One region of the Streptomyces sp. NBC_00859 genome, then DNA from elsewhere that is predicted to be linked to it. Evidence: riboswitches for the same ligand, from Rfam matches in the RefSeq annotation. Region 1 holds a riboswitch; the other holds the start of a gene.
The links. Region 1 has a riboswitch for thiamine pyrophosphate ahead of OG584_RS33770 (purine-cytosine permease family protein). Riboswitches for the same ligand answer to the same signal wherever they lie in the genome.
Positions count from the first base shown of each region.

Region 2: linked by a shared signal. The riboswitch ahead of thiC (phosphomethylpyrimidine synthase ThiC) and the one ahead of OG584_RS33770 (purine-cytosine permease family protein) in region 1 are both predicted to bind thiamine pyrophosphate.

Region 1 is NZ_CP108826.1:7,664,380-7,671,786, reverse strand. It holds gene OG584_RS33785 (ABC transporter permease) at 1-1,054, shown strand, start outside; gene OG584_RS33780 (hypothetical protein) at 1,415-1,732, opposite strand; gene OG584_RS33775 (acyl-CoA thioester hydrolase/BAAT C-terminal domain-containing protein) at 2,130-2,987, opposite strand; gene OG584_RS33770 (purine-cytosine permease family protein) at 3,404-4,744, opposite strand; TPP riboswitch at 4,802-4,896, opposite strand; gene OG584_RS33765 (hypothetical protein) at 5,739-5,909, opposite strand; gene OG584_RS33760 (aldo/keto reductase) at 6,243-7,319, opposite strand.
Region 2 is NZ_CP108826.1:4,052,435-4,059,841, reverse strand. It holds gene hisC (histidinol-phosphate transaminase) at 1-537, opposite strand, end outside; gene OG584_RS17395 (LacI family DNA-binding transcriptional regulator) at 873-1,994, shown strand; gene OG584_RS17390 (metallophosphoesterase) at 2,166-3,233, shown strand; gene OG584_RS17385 (hypothetical protein) at 3,383-4,210, shown strand; gene thiC (phosphomethylpyrimidine synthase ThiC) at 4,316-6,091, opposite strand; TPP riboswitch at 6,084-6,210, opposite strand; gene OG584_RS17375 (YibE/F family protein) at 6,281-7,407, shown strand, end outside.

The DNA.
Region 1 (7,407 bases):
CGGCATCTCCGCCTCCAGCAAACAGCAGCTCCTCAACCAGCTCGACAAGCTCGGCACCAACATGCTCGTCGTCACACCCGGAACTGATCTGCTGACCGGGAAGAAGATCCCGCTCGCCAGGGACGCGGCCGGGCGCGTGGCCCGTATCGATGGTATTGAACACGTGGGCTCCACAGCCGAGTTGTCCCATACGGTCCGGCGGTCGGAGAAGATCCCCGACACCATCACGGGCGGCATTTCGGTCCAGAGCTCCGACGAGGACCTGCTGGTCACGCTCCGGGCCCGGATACGCAGTGGGAGCTGGCTCAACGGCGCCACCGGGAAATACCCATCGGTCGTACTCGGCGACGTCGCCGCACAACGGCTGGGCATTACCGCGGCCGGCCAGCAGGTGTACATCGACAATCAGTACTTCACCGTCCTGGGCATTCTCGACGCGCTGCCGCTGGCCCCCGAGATCGCCCGCTCGGCACTGGTCGGGTGGGACGTGGCCAGGGCGCGGCTCGGATTCGACGGACTGCCCACATCGGTCTACGAACGCTCCGCCGACAGCCGGGTCGACACAGTGCACGGGCTGATCCCACGGGCGGTCGACCCGCAGACGCCGCGCAACGTAAGCGTCAGCGACCCCTCCTCAGGCCTGCAGGCCAAAGCCGCCACAGAGGGCGCTTTCAGTAACTTGCTCCTCGGACTCGGCGCGGTCGCTCTGCTCGTCGGCGGAGTCGGCGTGGCGAACACCATGATCATCTCAGTGCTCGAACGGCGCTACGAGATAGGGCTCCGCCGCTCCATCGGCGCGACCCGCGGCCAGATACGGGGCCAGTTCGTCACCGAATCCCTCCTGCTCTCCGGACTGGGCGGCGCAGCCGGCATCGTCCTCGGCGCCCTGGCCACGGGAGCCTACGCGCTCAGCAGCGGCATTCCCTGGGTCATCCCCCTGTGGGCCGTGGCGGGCGGCTTCGGAGCAACCCTTGTCATCGGGACCGTCGCCGGTCTCTATCCGGCGGTCCGCGCCTCCCGCCTCTCCCCCACGCTGGCGCTGCACGCGGCGTGACCGCAGAACAGCCGCGCGACGCACGGCGGCGCTGATCGTCCGCGTGGATAGGCGCGGGGACGCCCGGAGACGCTGGGAGACTCGTGAGGCCCCGCCTCGCACCGTACCGACGGTGCGGGTGCGGGGCCTCCTCGTGTCCTGGGCAATCGTGACCGACGGTGCTTCGCGTGGCTGGCCCCCTTTCACGCCACATGTCCAACCACAGGACTGGCGGGAGTGGTTGCCGGAATGCTGAGCCAGGCCCTGCCGCGCGTACGACGCCAACGCTGTCACCGGTGCTGACCAGCCCCCTACCGCGCGCGCATACAGTCGCGCCGAACAGCAAGCCGTGGGCTGGTCCAGCGTCCGCACTGCCCACCGCTACTGGGCGCCGACGGTCCCGAGTTCGACTGCGACCATGGCCATCAGGCGCAGGTGTTCGTAGTACTTGGCGCCGGCCCCGTCATCGATCAACGGCAGGACATTCTCCACATCCGCGAGGCAGTTGAGGAGGATCTGGCGTCGCTCTCCCTCGAGTGATCCTGACAGCGACGAGGACACACAGCCGGCGATGCCTGCGTCCAGCAACACCATGTCCTCCCCTTCGATCACTTGACCGCGCATGTGTGGTGGGAACGGTGCGCGCAAGTGCTTCTCCCACAGTTGTGACAGCAGTTCCCTCAGCTCCGGCTTGCTCATGTTCGATATCATGCCTCGCAGGCCAGGCCGCACAGGGCGGGTATCCACCACGCCCTCCCGGCATCCTCCCCTCTCCCCCAGTGTTCACCTCGGCTCGGTGACAGCCATGAGGCAGCTGGACAGGCTGCCGCGGTCTCCACGAGCGGGAAACGCGAACCGAGTTACCCGTCGGGGCGGACGACGAAACCGGTCGGGCCGTCAGGCCGGTGGGATCGGGTGGCCTCTCCGGCGAGCGGCATCACGGCGCGGCCGCGCGTCCGGTCTACGCCGCGCCGCCCGGCTTCCTGGAGTGCCCATTACCGCTCGTACCTCCGCCACCAGGGGCTGACGCCAGCCTTCACCGACCGCAGGGCCTGACTGTGCTCGCGGCGTTCACCACTCGTGAGAGGCCTGTACGTCAGCCGCTGCTGCTGAGCACCTCCAGAACGTGTGGCCAGGCATCCGCGCCCAGGAGCGCGTCGGCCTCCGGTGTGCCTCCGTACTGGAAGCGCGGGGAGGACGGCGCCGGGCTCTCACCCGGAAAACGTGGTCGGTGGCCGGCATCGTGGCGGCCGATCAGTCGCACTGTGGTCCCGGCCGCACGCCGGCGTCGCGCCAGCTGTTCCGCGAAGAGCAGGGACGGCCACATCGCGTCGTCGCCACCCGCGACGAGCAACAGATCCGCGCGGGCCTTCTCCACGGGTATCTCAGCGGGAGGAACCAGATGGCTGAAGGTCTTCTCGCTGAGTTCGTACCATCCCCGGATGGGGATCGGACCGCTTGCCGGGGGTATGGGTGCCCAGGAGTCATCCATGGGGACAAAGGGCAGCGGCCGTCCCCGCCACGTCCAGGACGACCGGTAAGGCTGCCGCTCGTCGTCACCGCCGGATCCGACATTGCACCAGACCCGCGAGGTCGGCGACAGCGCTATCACCACGTCCACCCGCGGTTCGCGCACGGCGGTGAGCAACGCCGCCTCGGCCCCCTTGGAGACACCGAGGATGCCGATGCGGCGCGCCCCGCCCGAGCGGAGGAAATCGACGGCGCGGATGAAGGTCTCCAGGGGGATTTCGCAGATTCCGGGAGCCTGTCCGGGACCACCGAACCAGCGGATCGCCAGGGCAGCGACGCCCTGCTCCGCGAGGAGGCGTGCTCGCTCACGTTCGATACGTCCACTTGATCCCGCCAGGACCAGTACGCCGACATCGGCGCCGGTCTCGGGAGCGAACAGAACACCTTCCCACGGACTGGTCAGCTCCCGCTCCGTCACTTCCACATGCGCTCCCTGCGGTCGGCCCCCGTGTGCCGAACCAGCCTATTCGGCCTCGATGCGACGCAGAGCGCACCGGCCGGCATCAACGGGGCGCGGCGTATGCAGACCTGTTCCACGAGTCATGACGGTTCCTCGTTATGGCGGCGATTCTTGGGGGGCGGTCCTCATTTCAGCTGTCACCCGACCCGCGCCTCATGCGGCACGGCGCGGAGCCCGGCCGTGTTCTGATGCCGCCAAATCCACGGCCCGTCACCGGCGTTGAACATGACGCCAAGTCCAGCAGCCAGGCGGCGGCACCGCCGTCCCGAGTCACTGCACTGACCGGGCGTCAGGCAACGGATGCCCGGTTCCGATCGCCGTCGGCCACGGGCGGCCCTCAGGTCCCGCGCTCATGCCGGCCGAGCGCATGGTCTTCCGGCTCAGCTCGGGCTTGCCGGGCGACGACGCAGCCTGAGGGGAGCGTAGATGACGAGCGCGGCGAGGAAGGCCGCGTAGTAGGCGAGGTCGGCGCCGTGCAGCGCCGCAGCCACCGGCCCCGTGTAGAGGCCGGTGTTCATGAACGGAACCGCTGCGGCGAACGCGGCGCAGAATGCCACCAGTGCGGACCGGCCGGACTGCCTGCGACCCGTCTCCGCCGTCGGGTCGACCGGTTCGCCGGCGCGAGCCCTCGCGTACCAGTCGACAGCGACGACAGCGACGAAGCCAGGGATCCAGTAGCCGACGAACAGCAGCACGTTCTGGAAGCGTGCGGCGGTGTCAGCGGCGTGCATCCACAGCACCAGTGGGAACCCCAGAGCGGCGGCGAGAGCGGCCGCGAACGGACGCGGGATGCGCAGTCCGATGGTCTGCAGAGCCAGCGAACCGCTGTAGTCGTTCATGGCGTTGCTGCACAGAGCAGCCAGCGCCACGGCCAGCAGTCCCAGCCCGCCGAGTACGCCGCCACCCAGCAATCGGTCGACGCCCCGAGCGGTCTGGTCGGTGAAGGCGGCGGCTCCCCACAGCCCGAGCGACTGAACCGCCACGAAGGAGATGGTGACGCCGAGGAGCGTGTACCAGAACATGCGTGGCCGGGAGGTGTCCTGCGGCAGGTAGCGGCTGAAGTCGCTGGCGTACGGCGCCCACGACAGCGCGAGGCTGAGAGCGATCGTGCTGGTCAGCATGAACGCGCCGGCGCGGTCGGCGCCGTGGGCGCCGCCGGGGGCCGCGGGGTGGACACTGTCCGGGAGTCTGATGGCCAGGGCGACGAACGCGGCGGCGAGCACGAAGGTCATCAGCTTCTGCAGCCGGTGTATCGCTTCGTAGCCCAGCACGCCGAGAGACCCCTGCCCCAGCATCATGACCAGCACACCGAGCCAGAACGGCCAGCCGCAGAGCCTGGCCAGCGCGTCCCCGCCGAACAGCCCGATGAGTGCGTCCCAGGCCACCGACGAGAGCCACTGCAGCAGGCCAGGCACCGTGACGGACCGACCGAACGCGAGCCGGGCCAGCGGCAGCTGACCCGCGCCGGTGCGACTGCCCCAGGTTCCCAGGTACGCGGTGGGGACGGCGCCGACGACGGTGCCCAGCACCACCGCCGCCAACGCGGTGGGCAAGTCCAGACCGAGCACGATGCCGACAGTGCCGGTGAACACCCCGGTCATGGTCAGATTCGGTGCGAACCACACGGTGAACAGCCGGCCGGGGCCGCCATAGCGATGTTGCGCGGGCACCGGCGCGATCCCGCGTGCCTCGATACGCAAATCGCCGGGCTCGGCGGGCATACGGCCGCCGAAGACGGATCGAGGACCTGTGGCCGACGTGCTGCTCGGAGCAGGTGGCAATGACATGAGCGACATCCCTCCGCCAGTGCTAACTGGTTCAGGTTCGGCGGGTGTGATCTCAGCCCCTGGATGGGGCACCCCGTGTCCGGTACGACCGCAAGGCTAACGTGCGGCGTCACGCTGTCCGTGGTGAGGGTGGTGACTACGGACCGCTGCCGGTCGGGTTGCGCCCCCAGCCCTGCCGCAGGGACGTCACCGCTTCAGCGTGACCTTGAGCACCTGTGCCGTCTCGCGCGGGAACGCGGTCGCCCCGTTGCGGCAGCCCGGACATGCGATCGGCTCCGCGCCCAGTAGCGCCGCCAGGGCCAGAGCTCAGCGACAGGTGTGCACCTCAGGTGGGATCGTGCGGCCCGTCGCCGGGATGATCCGCGTTCCGGCCCGTGCCGCGGGCCGCACCGGTTCCGCCGGGCGAGGCCGTCCGTGGTGGCAGCAGTGGACTCTGCTCCGACGATGAACCTGACGTTCGCCTGTCTCCGCGACGTCAGCGGCTGAGGGACAGCCACTCCTCGGCCCCTTCGTGCGCCCGGTCGATAGAGAGGCCCGGCGATCTCCGCAAACGCGACCGTAAGCCATCCTGCCTCGCACCTGCTGGCCCACCGGCGACACCGTCCACCTCTGCTGTGCCCGGCGTCTCGACGCCATGGGCACGGCAGAAACACCCCATACCGAAGCCACGTCGCAACCGGTCTCCGGCTGAGCAGCGACGCGCCCTCCACGCCCCCGAGCACGCGCCCCACATCTCATCGCGAACCACGCCGGGCCCGATCCTACGGTCGGTGGGAGCAACCGCCGCTGCGCTCGCCCGAGTTCGCAGCGGTCACGGATAGCCGTCCGCTGCGAACTCGGGCGAGCGCAGCCGCACAGGCCGGTACCGCTACCGGGGGCGCGGCTCGCCACCCGCGCGCACTGGCTCCGGGGGCAACCGAAGGGATATTCACGACATGTTGGCCCGCCGCACACGGCGGCGGCGCTTCGCCGCCCGCTCGCCGGCAGCATTCGCTTCTGCCTCAGTGGCCCCGCGGTCAACCGCCTTGTTGTACGCCTTCACACGTGACTCCTCCATCTTCTCCTCGGTCCTGCCGCGCATCCACCCGAAGACACCCATAGCGTTCCTCCCTCTGACCAGCGATGAGGACCGGCAGTACACGGCCCGTCAAAAGGACCCCGTACCCCCTGGGCACGGGCCCAGACCCCTGAGGGCCGCAGTCGGACGGTGTGCCCGGCCGATTCACCCAGCCGGCCCAGCCGCGGGGTCAGGGGGCTCATCACTTCAAGGACCGTCCGGCCGGGGACGGATCCGGGACTGGGGGTGGCAGGCCATTGGACCTGTCTGTACGGCGAGCGGCCAAGGAGCACTCCGGCGTGGCCGGGCGGCACCCCGCCTCCGGTCGGGTGTCCGATTCGGCGGACGGCTCACGGCCGGCCGGTTGACAGTTCCTCAGTGTGCGCTGGCTCGGTACATGGTGGGCTTTTCCTGGACTTCGGCGTTGAGACGGCGCTGCAGGGAGGACATGAAAGCGTAGGGAACGGCGGCCGGCGGCGCGCTGACCTCGTCCAGGCGAGTGCGGAGGTCATCGGGGAGAGTGAAGTCGAGCGCGCCCAGGTTGGACTGGATCTGGTGCAGCTTGCTGGCGCCGAGGATCACCGAGCCCACGGCCGGGCGGTTCGCCACCCAGTTCAGCGCGACCTGGGCGGGGCTCCTGCCGATCTCCTGGGCCACCTCGGCCAGTTCGGACACGATGCGCCAGTTGCGCTCGCTGCGGTTGTCCGCGAGAGACGCGGTGCCGGCCGCGACCTTGATACGCCCTTCCGGCAGATCCTCGGTCGCGGAGGCGCCGGCGGAGTACTTCCCGGACAGCAGGCCCTTGGCAAGCGGCCCCCAGGTCATCAGCCCCATGCCCAACTCCTGGGCCAGGGAGGGGAACTCGTATTCCAGTCCACGTTCGGCGAGCGAGTACTCCAACTGCAGGGCGACCAGCGGCTCGTACCCGCGCCACTCGGCCAGTGTCTGGGCACGGGCCGCGTACCAAGCAGGAACGTCGGAGAACGCGACGTAGCGCACTTTCCCGGCCGAGACCAGGTCGTCCAGCCCCCGCATGACCTCTTCGGCCGGGGTGAGGGCGTCCCAGGCGTGCACGATGTACAGGTCCACGTAGTCGGTCCCGAGCCGGCGCAGCGAGCCCTCCAGGGAACGCAGCATCGCCTTGCGGCCGTTGCCGCCCGCGTTGGGGTCGCCCTCGCGTCCACCGAGGGTGAACTTCGTCGACAGGACGGTGCGGTCGCGTATGCCGCGCTCAGCGATCAGCTTGCCGACCAGTTCCTCGCTGGCGCCCGCACTGTAGATGTCGGCGGTGTCGACGAAGTTCCCGCCCGCATCGAGGTAGGCGTCGAAGATCTGCGCCGAGGTGGAGGCATCGGCGCCCCAGTCGGACTGGCCGAAGGTCATGGTGCCGAGTGCGAGAGGGCTGACCCGCAGACCCGACCGGCCCAGTGTGTAGTAGGCATTGAGCGTCATGATTCCCCGTCTCTGGTGTGCCGGCGCACCCTGCATGGAGGCGCGGCGAGCAGCCGAGCCGCACACGAAGAGGGCACCAAGCTGATCG
Region 2 (7,407 bases), 3.6 Mb from region 1:
GTCCAGGAAGCGCTCCAGTTCCGCCCGGCGCACCACGGTCCCGGTCGGGTTGTTGGGGTTGCAGACGAAGATCATCCGGGTCCGCTCGGTGATCGCGGCCGCCATCGCGTCCAGGTCGTGCACGTCCCCGGAGTCCAGCGGCACCTGGACCGGCGTCGCCCCGCTGATGCGTGTGATGATCGGGTACGCCTCGAACGACCTCCACGCGTAGATCACCTCGTCCCCCGGACCCGAGGTGATCTGCAGCAGCGACTGGGCGACGCCGACGGATCCGGTGCCGGTCGCCAGATGCGAGACCGGCACTCCGAAGCGTTCGGCCAGCTCGTTCATCAGGGCGGTGCAGGCCAGGTCCGGGTACCGGTTGAACGTTCCTGCCGCGGCGATCGCGCTCTCCATCACACCCGGCAGCGGCGGATAGGGGTTCTCGTTGGAGGACAGCTTGTACGCGACAGGGCCGCCCGCAGCGGCCGGCCTGCCCGGAACGTACGCGGGAATGCCGTCCAGCACGGCGCGCAGCTTGGGGCTCTTCTGGCTCACAGCGGGTCCTCCTCGGCTCGGATGACCCCACCCTATGAGGAGTGACGCTCCGGGCGAATGGCGGGCAGCGATGGGGGGAGCGCAGCAGAACCTGGCGCGCGCCGGTGGCTCGCGCCGTGGCGCGCGTCCCCCGAAGAGGTGAGTTGAGACCTCATCGCAACATCACTCATGGGCCAGGCACATACCCATCGACACCCGAGACTCCTTTGACAGATCCCCCAAGGCCCCTGTATTCCAAGGTGGTTGATGTTAAATGATCATGCAGAAACGTGCCTGTCAACGCATGCATATGCGCTCAGCCCAACCACCCCTCATCGCCCTACTATCGGCTCGCCATGACAGCAGCAGGGAAGCACCAGGTGAGCCGGGCGGAGACTCCCCGCAGGGCCAACCGGCAAGGACGAGCGGGCATCCGGGACGTGGCCGCCGCAGCCGGTGTCTCCATCACGACCGTCTCCGACGCGCTCAACGGCAAGGGCAGGCTCCCGGATGCCACCCGCAGCCATGTCCGCGAGGTCGCCGACCGGCTGGGCTACCGCCCTTCCGCCGCGGCCCGAACCCTCCGTACCGGGAAGTCGGGCCTCATCGGCCTGACCGTCACCACGTACGGGGATGAACCTTTCACCTTCACCGAATTCGCGTACTTCGCCGAGATGGCCAGAGCCGCCACCTCCGCCGCGCTCGCACGCGGCTATGCCCTTGTCATCCTTCCCGCGACCTCACGCCACAGCGCGGTCGACGTCTGGTCGAACGTCGCCCTCGACGGCACCGTCGTCATCGACCCTTCCGACCACGATCCGGTCGTCACCGAGCTCGTACGCCAGGGGCTCCCCGTGGTCTCCGACGGGCGCCCGGCGAGCACACTGCCCGTCACGGCCTGGGTCGACAACGACCACGAGGCCGCGGTCCTCGATCTGCTCGACCATCTCGCCGCCGCCGGAGCCCGCCGGATCGGGCTGCTCACCGGCACCACCACCGACACCTACACCCACCTCTCCACCACCGCCTATCTGCGCTGGTGCGAGCGGGTCGGACAGGATCCGGTGTACGAGTCCTACCCCGCCCACGACCCCTGCGCCGGAGCCGTCGCCGCAGACCGCCTCCTCGCCCGCCCCGACCGTCCGGACGCCGTCTACGGACTCTTCGACCCCAACGGCACCGACCTGCTGGCGGCGGCACGGCGTTACGGACTGCGCGTCCCGGAGGATCTGCTGCTTGTCTGCTGCAGCGAATCCACCGTGTACGCGAGCACCGAGCCACCCATCACGACCCTCTCGCTCAAGCCCCGCCGGATCGGTACGGCCGTCATCCAGTTACTCATCGACGCCATCGAGGGGATCAACGACGACCACCCGGTCGAGCAGGTGATACCGACCGAACTCATCGTCCGGACCTCCTCGCAGCGCCGCCCACCACGCACCACGGTCAGCCCGCCCCGCTCCCCTGCACCGGACTGACCACCGCAATAGGTGCGAAAGGGGCGGTCAGTCGGTGGGCCATCCGGATTCGGCACCCCTGGTGCGTCACAGAGTGCCAGTCGCATTCCTATGATGGGCGCACGACACCGCGGACCCCCCGACCAGGCAGGTCCGACCGGTGCACGGCGCGCGACGGTGGTGGAGGGGTCGATGACTCAGGGGGCCGGTCTGGAACCCGCGATGCGGACGGCGACAGTGCGGGAATTCCGCGTACCGCCTCTGCCCGCGTCCGAGCACGTCCGCGATGCCGGGAAGGCGTCGCCGTACACCGCCGGTGAGGAGCCGGACGGCTATACGCCGACTCAGCGGGACCTCCCTGTCATCAGCCGCGGTGGCCCCGGTGACACGGTCGTCGTGCGGACCGTTCCCGAGCCCCTCACCGCGGACAACGAGGGGGCTCTCGGCCCGCTCTACGTCGTCGGTGACGTCCACGGTTACCTCGACGAACTCCTGGCCGCCCTGTGCGCCCAGGGGCTCATCGACGCCGACGGCAACTGGGCGGCCGGCAACGCCCGCCTCTGGTTCCTCGGCGACTTCACCGACCGCGGTCCCGACGGCATCGGCGTCATCGACCTCGTGATGCGGCTCTCCGCGGAGGCCGCGGCCGCGGGGGGCTACTGCAAGGCCCTCATGGGCAACCACGAACTGCTGCTCCTCGGCGCCAAGCGCTTCGGCGACACCCCGGTCAACTCCGGTGCGGGCACCGCCACCTTCCAGGCCGCCTGGCTGCTCAACGGCGGCCAGAAGGCCGACATGGACCGGCTGCAGGACGTCCACCTCCAGTGGATGTCACGGCTCGACGCCATGGAGCTCGAGGACGACCACCTCCTCATGCACTCCGACACCACCGCCTATCTCGACTACGGCGATTCCCTCGAAGCAGTCAACGACACCGTCCGCGAGACGCTCACCCGCAACGACGCCGACGAGTGCTGGGACCTCTTCCGCAAGTTCACCAAGCGCTTCGCGTTCCGCGACGAGTCCGGACCGCAGGCCGTGCAGGAACTCCTCGGCGTCTTCGGCGGCCACCGCATCGTGCACGGCCACAGCCCCATCCCGTACCTCCTGGGCGAAGTCGGGACCGAGGACGGTGAGGACAGTCCGCGCACCGTCATCGAAGGCCCGCACGTGTACGCGGACGGGCTCGCCATCGCCATGGACGGCGGAGTGACCATGGCCGGAAAGCTACTCGTGGTGCAGCTCCCGCTCCCGAACTGAACACCGCAGGCGGAGGCGATTTCCGGAAACCCTCTGTTACCCCGTGCCGTCACCGCTCTACCATCGGGTTATCCGTAGCAGGCTCTCCTCCGTTTACGCCCCATCGGCCGTCAGAAGGCGGGCGATCCGGCCCTGCGGAGCATCGGGGGATGCACATGAACAGCGCTTCGCACCTGCTGACAGAGGACCGACCGGAGTTCGAGCGGCTCCTCGACGACGCACTGCGCACCGCGCCCGACCGACCCGGCCTCGCCGACCTGGGCCAGCGGCTCAACAGCGAGCAACTGCGCACCATGGTCCTCGACGCCAACAGCCTCGTCACCGCCGCGGCGGCAGCCGAGTACGAGCACTTCGTGAAGGTCCGTGCCGAGCTGCGCGCGCCCGCCGCTGCCTCGGTGCGCGCCTCCGTCCTCTCGCCCGCCGCCGACGGGGCCACCGCAGGGGCCGGGCTGGCCGCCGTGCTCGCCGTCCTGGCCCCGGTGCTGGCAGGCACCGCTGCCGTGATCTTCCTTCTGGCGGGATACGTCCTCAAGGCGCTCGACCCCGCGCCGGCCTTCGGCAGCACCCTGGTCACCGCCGGCTGGTTCTTCGCGGCCCTCACCGCGGCGGCCATCCTGGCCGCTGCGGTCGGGCTGCTCCTGACAGCGCTCCGCAACGGCTCCAACGAGGTGCATCCCGAGTCGGAGGAGGGGGGTGACGAGCTGTCCGATGAGGTCGCCCGCGCCCGGGACGCCTGGCGCCACGCTTTGCTGGAACGGGGCATCGTCCCGTTTCTGAGCGCCGCTCTCGCCGACCCGAGCGCCGGCCCCACGGCACCCGCCCCCTACCGCGCGGCGGGCCGCATGCCCGACCTCGGCTACAGCCGCCCGGACTTCGCAAGCCCGGACGAGGGCCAGGCGGGCCACGAACGCCCCAGCTTCACCAGCCCGGACTTCACCAGTCCGGACTTCGGCGGCCCCGACCACCGGCCGGAGTGAGCCCGGCCGGAGCCCACTCGATGAGCCCGTCCGGTGCCTGCCCCCGGCCCCCGCATCGGGAGCCGGGGGCCGGGGCGGCCGGGGCGGCCGGGGCCGGAGACGACGTCAGTCGGCGATCGGCAGGTACACCCGGTTCCCGCTCGCCGCGAACTCCTTCGACTTCGCGGCCATCCCCGACTCGATCTCCTCCTGGCTTCCTCCGTGTTCACGGCGGATGTCCTGAGAGATCTTCATCGAGCAGAACTTCGGCCCGCACATGGAACAGAAGTGCGCGGTCTTCGCCGGTTCGGCCGGCAGCGTCTCGTCGTGGAACTCCCGTGCCGTGTCGGGGTCGAGAGCGAGATTGAACTGGTCCTCCCAGCGGAACTCGAAGCGCGCGTCCGACAGCGCGTCGTCCCACTGCTGTGCGTCCGGGTGCCCCTTGGCGAGATCCGCCGCATGAGCCGCGATCTTGTACGTGATCACGCCGGTCTTCACGTCGTCCCGGTTGGGCAGCCCCAGGTGCTCCTTGGGCGTGACGTAGCAGAGCATGGCCGTGCCCCACCAGGCGATCATCGCAGCGCCGATGCCGGAGGTGATGTGGTCGTACGCCGGTGCCACGTCAGTGGTGAGCGGGCCGAGCGTATAGAACGGCGCCTCGTCGCAGATCTCCTGCTGGAGGTCGATGTTCTCCTTGATCTTGTGCATCGGGACGTGCCCGGGGCCCTCGATCATCGTCTGCACACCATGCCGCTTCGCGATCGTGTTGAGTTCCCCGAGCGTGCGCAGCTCGGCGAACTGCGCCTCGTCGTTGGCGTCCGCGATCGACCCGGGGCGCAGCCCGTCGCCCAGCGAGTAGGTGACGTCGTACGAGGCCAGGATGTCGGACAGCTCCTCGAAGTGCTCGTACAGGAACGACTCCCTGTGGTGCGCCAGGCACCAGGCGGCCATGATCGATCCGCCGCGCGAGACGATCCCGGTCTTGCGGCGTGCGGTGAGCGGCACGTACCGGAGCAGCACTCCGGCGTGCACCGTCATGTAGTCGACGCCCTGTTCGGCCTGCTCGATGACGGTGTCCTTGTAGATCTCCCAGGTCAGCTCCTCGGCCTGGCCGTCCACCTTCTCCAGCGCCTGGTAGAGCGGCACCGTACCGATCGGGACGGGTGAGTTGCGCAGCACCCACTCGCGGGTGGTGTGGATATTGCGCCCGGTGGACAGGTCCATGACCGTGTCCGCGCCCCATTTGGTGGCCCAGGTCATCTTGTCCACCTCCTCCTCGATGGAGGAAGTGACCGCGCTGTTGCCGATGTTGGCGTTGACCTTCACCAGGAACCGCTTCCCGATGATCATCGGTTCGATCTCGGGGTGGTTGACGTTGGCCGGCAGCACGGCCCGCCCCGCGGCGATCTCCTCCCGTACGACCTCGGGGGAGACGTTCTCCCGGATCGCGACGTACTCCATCTCAGGTGTGACCTCCCCGCGCACGGCGTACGCGAGCTGGCTGACCGCGCGCCCTTCGCGCCCCCTTCTGGGCTGGCGGGGGCGCCCGGGGAAGACCGCGTCGAGGTTCCGGAGACCCCCGCGCGGCGATGTGTGCTTGATCCCGTCGTCCTCGGGACGGGCCGGGCGGCCCGCGTACTCCTCGGTGTCGCCGCGGCCGACGATCCAGTTCTCCCGGAGCGGGGCGAGCCCGCGCCTGATATCGGTGTCCACGGTGGGATCGGTGTACGGGCCTGACGTGTCGTACAGCGTCACGTCCCGGCCATTGGTGAGGTGCACCTGCCTGACGGGCACCCTGAGGTCCGCGCGCGAGCCCTCCGGGCCCGCGACATACCCCTTGTGCCAGCCCGGCTTGCGCTCGTCCTGGCCGATGGCAGGCGTGCGTGCATCCGCTGTGGTCATGAGACCTACTCCCTACGCCGGCATTACCCGGTAACAGGTTCGGCGGTCGGCGCAGCTCTCAGCAGTCTGCTGGTCAGCGCCCTCTCAGCCCGGTGCTCCGAGCTCCCGCGTGTGCAAAGGTGCCCCCACGCTAACGCCCCGCACCGCTCACTGAACAGAGGGCCTCTGCCTTCTTGCGATGATCTGGCGGTGACACCACTCCCTGAACGGGCTCCTGGCGGGCACAGCCATACGCACGGCCACGGTCCGGCGGCACCCGTTTCCAAGCATCTGCGCAAGGTCATCGCAGGGGTGCTGATCCCCTTCGCGGCGGCGGTTGTTGTCGGACTCGCGGTCCTCTGGCCGGGTGGGGCGCCGCCCCATGCCCGCAGCGGTGTCGGCTTCGACCGGCAGACGCAGCAGGGCAAGGTGGTACGGACCGTGCCGGTCGACTGCGCGGACGTGCACGCCGGTCAGTCGTCGACGGCCGGTGCGGGGACGGATCCGGGCGCGGCGGAACAGCAGGCCGGTTCCGGAACGGCCCGGAAGGACGCCCAGTGCAAGAAGGCGGAGATCGAGGTGTCGAGCGGCAAGGACAAGGGCCGCACATTCACCGAAATCGTCCAGCCGGACTCTCCGCGGCAGTTGCACGGGGGCCAGGGCGTCATCGTGGCGTACGCCCCCGACGCGCCCCGCGAACTTCAGTACTCCGTGTCCGACGTGGACCGGAAGTTCCCGATGGCACTGCTCGGCGGGGCCTTCGCGCTGGTGGTGGTCGCGGTGGGGAGACTGCGCGGGCTGATGGCGCTGGTCGCACTGGCCGTCAGCTTCGCCGTGCTGACGCTGTTCATTCTGCCCGCGATCCTGCGCGGGTCGAATCCGCTGGTCGTGGCGGTGATCGGGGCGAGCGCCATCATGCTGATCGCCCTGTACACCTGCCACGGACTGACAGCGCGGACCTCGGTCGCCGTCATCGGCACGCTGGTCTCACTCATACTGATCGGCCTGCTCGGTTCGCTCTTCATCGGCTGGGCGAGCCTGACGGGCAACACCGACGACAGCACCGGACTGATCCACGGCCTGTACCCGCACATCGACATGAGCGGGCTGCTGCTGGCGAGCGTCATCATCGGGTCGCTCGGGGTACTGGACGACGTGACGGTCACCCAGACCTCCGCCGTCTGGGAACTGCACCAGGCCGACCCCACGATGGGGGCCCGAGGTCTCTACCGGGCGGGTATCCGCATCGGCCGTGATCACATCGCGTCCGTCGTCAACACACTCGTGCTGGCCTACGCGGGTGCGGCGCTGCCGCTGCTGCTGCTCTTCTCCATCGC